2 regions of the Ochrobactrum sp. PL_is483 genome follow, and region 1 is predicted to be linked to the other one. Evidence: riboswitches for the same ligand, from Rfam matches in the RefSeq annotation. Region 1 holds a riboswitch; the other holds the start of a gene.
What was found. A riboswitch is a leader RNA that binds a small molecule or an ion and turns the genes downstream of it on or off. The one in region 1 is predicted to bind S-adenosylmethionine.
Positions count from the first base shown of each region.

Region 1 (3,207 bases):
GCCGAAGGGCGATGCAGCATATGTTCGTAAACCAGGCGGCCCACGATCTGCCCATGTTCCAGAATGAACGGAACCTCGTGGCTGCGGACTTCCAGTACCGCGCGGCTGCCGGTTCCGCCCGCAGCACTATGCCCGAAGCCCGGATCGAAGAAGCCTGCATAATGGACACGGAATTCGCCGACCAGCGGGTCGAACGGCGTCATTTCAGCCGCATAAAGCGGTGGCACATGCACGGCCTCACGCGAAACCAGAATATAGAATTCATCCGGATCAAGCACGAGTTCGCGCGCACCGCGATCATAGATCGGCTCCCAGAAATCAAGGATGTCGTGCGCCGCACGCTTGTCCACATCCACCACAGCCGTATGGTGCTTGCCGCGATAGCCGACCAGCCGGTCAGGACCGCCAGAAAGATCAACCGACAGCGCTATGCCACCGCCGGAGATATTCGGCATTTCCGCAGCGACCAGCGTTTCCGCATCATGGAGCGCGGCAAGTTCGGCCTCATCGAGTTGGGCCCGCCCCTTGCGGAAGCGTATCTGCGACAGGCGCGAACCCGTACGCACCACAATCGGAAACGTGCGTGGGCTGACTTCCAGATAAAGCGGGCCATTATAACCGGCCGGCACCTTGTCGAATTCCTGCGCGCCATCGGCAATGACGCGCGTGAAGATATCCAGACGGCCCGTCGAGCTTTTCGGATTTGCGGATGCGGAAAGATCAGGCGACAGCGCCAAGCCTTCAAGAAGCGGGACGATATAAACGCAGCCCGTTTCAAGAACGGCCCCTGCCGTCAGGTCGATCTCGTGCAGCTTCAACCGCTCCAGCTTATCTATGACCGGCGTGCCAGGGCCCGGCATGAAGGAGGCGCGAACACGATATGCTTTTGCGCCAAGCCTCAGATCCAGGCTCGCAGGCTGTATCTGATCGGCATCGAGAGGGCGTGGAGACGCCAGCAAACCGCTTTCAAACAGCGCGGAAATATCCGCATCCGCCAGAATTCCAGCATCTTTCTGCATCATCAACCCGATACTCCGTAGCCTAAGCACTGCTTGACAAAGACCATTGACCGGTCGCGGCGTCAATGCCAACCCTTAGAGCAGTGGGAAACCGGGTTTTCCGCAGGAATCCGAGTATTTTCGTGGCGCCTCGGATACGCTTTTCCTGAAACGGGACTGTTTCGGCATTGACGGCCTTGCCCAACAGGCATAATGAAAAACTGTTCCGTGGTGATTTGGCCGGCCGGCTTGCAGCCACGTTAAAGAATTCGCTAAAAAAGGCCGCGGTTCGTTACCGGCCTTTTGCGTGTTCGCAAGGCCGGTTTTTTATTGGCCGCCGAGGCATTTCTTCCCGCCCCGGCCGACCAGCTTTTCGACAGGTTGGAAAAATGACGACTGAGAGTACCCGCAAATTTCGCCCCGCAACCGAACTCGTGCATGCCGGATCGTTGCGCTCCGGATTTGCCGAAATGTCGGAAGCAATGTTTCTGACGCAGGGCTTCCTTTATCCCAATGCCGAAGCTGCCGAAGCGCGCTTCAAGGGTGAGGACCCGGGTTTCATCTATTCGCGTTATGCCAACCCGACCACGGACATGTTTGAAAAGCGCATGTGCGCGCTGGAAGGCGCCGAGGAAGCACGCGCCACCGCATCCGGCATGGCGGCAGTGGCCGCGGCCATTCTATGTCAGGTGCAGGCCGGCGATCACGTGATTTCCGCCCGCGCCGTCTTCGGCTCCTGTCGCTACATCGTCGAGACGCTTCTGCCTAAATATGGCGTCGAAATCTCGATCATCGATGGTTCCGACATCGAAAACTGGAAAGCGGCTGTTCGCCCGAACACCAAGGTTATGTTCCTTGAAAGCCCGTCCAATCCGACGCTCGAAATCATCGACATCGCTGCCGTTGCGCAGGTCGCCAATGAAGCGGGCGCCAAGCTCATCGTCGACAATGTTTTCGCAACGCCGCTTTTCCAGAAGCCGCTCGAACTCGGTGCCCACATCGTCGTTTATTCGGCAACCAAACACATCGATGGCCAAGGGCGTTGCCTTGGCGGCGTGGTTCTCTCCGACCGCGAGTGGATTGAAAACACCCTGCAGGATTATTTCCGTCACACGGGTCCGGGCCTCAGCCCCTTCAATGCGTGGATCATGCTGAAGGGCCTTGAAACACTGTCCGTGCGCGTGCGCCAGCAAACGCATTCGGCGGCTGCGGTTGCAGACTTCCTCGCTGGCAAGCCAGGCGTCAAGCGCGTGATCTATCCGGGGCGGGCAGACCATCCACAGGCCGAAATTATCGCCAAGCAGATGACCGGTGGCTCAACCCTCATCGCTCTGGAACTGGAAGGCGGCAAGGAGGCTGCGTTCAAGTTCCAGAACGCCTTGCAGGTCTTCAGCATTTCCAACAATCTGGGTGACGCAAAAAGCCTTATTACGCACCCGGCAACCACGACGCACAAGAACCTTACCGACGAGGCCAAGGCCGAACTTGGTATCTCGGACGGCCTGCTTCGCATATCGCTCGGCCTTGAGGATACGGACGATCTCGTGGAAGACGTGGAAGCAGCGTTGAAGGTAGCTCGCTGAACGCCGGTTCCCAATATTGTGGCTTTTAGGCTGCAAACAGAGACCTAAACGACGCAATTGCCGGAGATTTCGGCAATTGCGTTGTATTTGCTGTCCCACATTGTTGACCTCTCCCGCAACTTTGGCGATAGGAGGGGCGAATAGCGGCGTAAACCGAACTGACGAACCGTTAAATAGACAAGCATCCTTGCGATCCAGATTGCGGGATGTCAGGGCCGATGTGAATGCAGGGCAGTGCGCATGTATAAAGCGGTAACGCGGGGGATCGAAGTTTCGGTCGAACCTTTTTATCTGGAAGACCAGTCCGAGCCGGACGAAAACCGTTATGTCTGGGGCTACCGTATAACGATCGCCAATAATTCCGCTGAAACAGTACAGCTTCGCTCGCGCTACTGGCAAATCACCGATGCAAACGGACGTGTCGAAGAGGTGCGCGGCGCGGGCGTGGTTGGCGAGCAGCCAACACTTGAGCCCGGTGATTCATTTCAATATTCCTCGGGCTGCCCGTTGAGCACCACATCAGGCGTAATGGTGGGACGGTACCAAATGCAGGGCACCGGAGGCGTCATGTTCGAGGTCGATATTCCCGCCTTCTCGCTTGACATGCCGGACCTGCGACGTACATT
Region 1 is NZ_JBVPGS010000018.1:52,585-55,791, forward strand. It holds gene AC0TNJ_RS01015 (2'-deoxycytidine 5'-triphosphate deaminase) at 1-1,022, opposite strand, end outside; SAM riboswitch at 1,217-1,296, shown strand; gene AC0TNJ_RS01020 (O-succinylhomoserine sulfhydrylase) at 1,388-2,581, shown strand; gene apaG (Co2+/Mg2+ efflux protein ApaG) at 2,822-3,207, shown strand, end outside.

Region 2 (3,207 bases), on a different contig from region 1:
CGGTTGGTTCGAGGTAAGGGCGGACTGACCGGCGAATGGGGGCACGGCCCGATCCTCAACACATCCATAGAGATTAACGGTCAGGCCGTATCTGTCCCACGCTTCAATTGCGGCTGTGGGCAAAGCGGTTGTGTCGATACCATTGGCGGCGCGCGGGGGATTGAGAGACTGCATCGATTTCTGAATGCTGCCGATGCAACCAGCCATAGGATTTTACAGGATTGGCTCGCCGGTTGTCAGAAGGCTGCGAGAACAGTCTCCGCCTATCTCCAGCTGGTAGCCGATCCGCTGGCCGCTGTTGTCAATGTAACCGGCACATCAATCATCCCCGTAGGTGGTGGTCTTGCCACCGCGTCAGAGCTGATTTCTGCCATTGACCAGGCGGTGAGGACCCGAATCCTGCGAAAGACAGAACAGCCGATAGTCGTCCCCGGTATATTTGGCAGCGACGGCGGTCTGGTGGGAGCAGCAATATTGGGGCATCAGGCGTGAGCGTGTTACTGGAAGTCTGCGTGGATAGCGCCGAAGGTCTTCATTCGGCAATTGAAGGCGGCGCGGATCGCATCGAGCTCTGTTCCGCCCTTGAACTGGGCGGCTTGACGCCCTCACAATCCTTGATGGAACTTGCTTCGCAGGCACCAATTCCGGTGTACGCAATGGTCAGACCCCGCGCCGGCAGTTTCTGCTTTTCGGCAGCAGACGAAGCCATCATGATGTCCGATATCCGCAACGCAAGAAATGCCGGTTTGGCGGGTGTTGTCGTTGGCGCTTCGCTGATTGACGGTTCTCTTGATGTTGCGATGTTGCGGAGGCTGGTTGCAGAGGCGCAAGGCCTCGGAACGACGCTTCATCGCGTCTTTGATCTGGTTCCTGATATGAAGACAGCACTAGAACAGGCGATTACGCTCGGTTTCGAACGTATTCTAACGTCCGGTCTGTCACAAACGGCGGAGGAGGGACTGGATAATCTGCGGCTGTTGGCTGGAATGGCCGCCGGTCGTATCAGCATCATGCCAGGCAGCGGCATTAAGGCCGAGAACGTGAGGCGCATAGTAGATGCGACAGGCGTGACGGAAATACATGCTTCATGCCGTGCACCTGTCCCCGAGACGGATGTTCGCGCTGTCACGTTTGGATTTGCGACAGAACAATCATTTCGGACAGCAGCCCGGCGTGTGAGTGAGCTGAAAGCCGCAATCGAACATACTTAAAGGCCGTTCATTCCAAATTCCGTGTGTCTATGACAGTGCTGATTTCGCGCACCGGTCAGCTCGTGAAAAGGAAATTTCTCAAACAGTTCGGGGTGGCACTTAAACCCTATTGCCACCCCGAAAGAGATTGAGTAGAAGTGGCATCACATCAAGAGTTGGGGCGACGCCCAACGCCAACCTGCCTTTCCGGGCAAGGTGGTACTCTCCGCAAAGAGAGGATGTGGCCAAACCGGCAATTATACGGATAAAGCCACTTGCGTCCGCTCCGCTACAAACTAGGGACCGACGCGACTATGCCGATTAAAATTCCTGACGATCTGCCAGCAACCAGTGTTCTCCAGGCCGAGGGCGTTATGGTCATGCGCGAAGCAGATGCCATTCGTCAGGATATTCGCCCGTTGAAAATCGGTCTTCTCAACCTGATGCCGAACAAGGTCACCACCGAGACGCAGATTGCGCGCCTTCTCGGCGCAACGCCGTTGCAGGTGGAGTTGACCCTTGTTCGGATCACCAATCATGTGGCGCGCCACACGCCTGCCGATCACATGCTGTCCTTCTATCAGCCGTGGGAAGATGTGCAGGATCAACGCTTTGACGGTTTTGTCATCACCGGTGCTCCGGTGGAACGCCTCGAATTCGAGGAAGTTACCTATTGGGACGAAATGCAGCGTGTTTTCGACTGGACCCAGACCCATGTGCACCGGACGCTGAATATATGCTGGGCAGCGCAGGCCGCCGTTCATTATTTCCACGGCATGGGCAAGTATGAACTGCCGGGCAAGGCCTCTGGCGTCTATAGCCAGCGCAACCTTGCGCCGTCTTCGCCGTATCTCCGGGGATTCTCGGACGATTTCAAGATCCCGGTTTCACGTTGGACCGAGGTACGCAAGAGCGACATTCCGGCTGATAGCGGGCTGAAGGTGCTGGTCGATAGTCCGGAAACGGGGCTCTGTCTGCTGGACGATCCGCATCACCGCTCGTTGCATATGTTCAATCATGTGGAGTACGACACCACATCGCTTGCAGATGAGTATTTCCGCGACATTCAGGTTCAGCCCGACACCAAGGTTCCGGCGAATTATTTCCCCGGAGACGATGCGACACGCCAGCCGGAAAATCGCTGGCGGAGCCACGCGCATCTTCTGTTCGGAAACTGGATTAACGAGATGTATCAATCGACGCCCTACGACCTGGAAAAAATCGGGAAGCGTTAAGAGCGCACAGCAAGGACAGCGCGACCAGAATGCACCCGAACCAGGGAAGGGCGTGGAAAGATAGGTGCTGCAAAACAAGCCCACCCATCGCGGTGCCAAGCGCTACGCCCACATGCATGGCTGACAGATTGATCCCGACACCGGCATCGGCTGTTGCAGGATCGGTCGTGATGAGAAAGCTCTGAACCACGGGCGAAATCATCCAGCTGACGCAGGCCCATGCCATCAGCGCTGTGCCAAAAATTGTGCCCGAGCCGACTGCAAGCGGTATCGCCGTCAACGCCGTCAGATAGAGAAGCGGTGTCAGTACAATAGCCAGCCGTGGCGACAGTTTGTCGACAAGCAAGCCACCGAGATAACCACCGGTCATTCCGGCTAATCCGAAGGCCACCATCGCCCAGATGGCCTTGTGAGAGGGAATGTGGACCACTTCCAGAAGGTAGGATGAAAGATAGGCGAACAATACGAAATGTCCGCCGATCATCAAGATAGAAACCAGTTGGGCTGACCTTAGCCGTGAGGATTTCAGGTGCGGCATATAAGGTGGCAAACCGCCGGGATTGCGTCCAGTCTTTGGTAACACGCGTAATGACAGGAGGAACACCAGAGCTGCTGCTAACGCCAGACCCAGGAAAACCGCGCGCCAACCTAGCCATTCGTCGAGGATCATTCCGGTCGGAACGCCAGCCGCCATCGATCCACTGATGCCCATGAATATAATCCCGATAGCGCGTCCGCGCATTGCGGGACTAACCAGTTCTGTGGCGAGCATGGTTGCAATC
Region 2 is NZ_JBVPGS010000040.1:266,800-270,006, reverse strand. It holds gene AC0TNJ_RS19420 (ROK family protein) at 1-492, shown strand, start outside; gene AC0TNJ_RS19415 (copper homeostasis protein CutC) at 489-1,211, shown strand; SAM-I-IV-variant riboswitch at 1,352-1,461, shown strand; gene AC0TNJ_RS19410 (homoserine O-succinyltransferase) at 1,505-2,425, shown strand; gene AC0TNJ_RS19405 (MFS transporter) at 2,370-3,207, opposite strand, start outside.
Region 2: another riboswitch for S-adenosylmethionine. It lies ahead of AC0TNJ_RS19410 (homoserine O-succinyltransferase); the one in region 1 lies ahead of AC0TNJ_RS01020 (O-succinylhomoserine sulfhydrylase).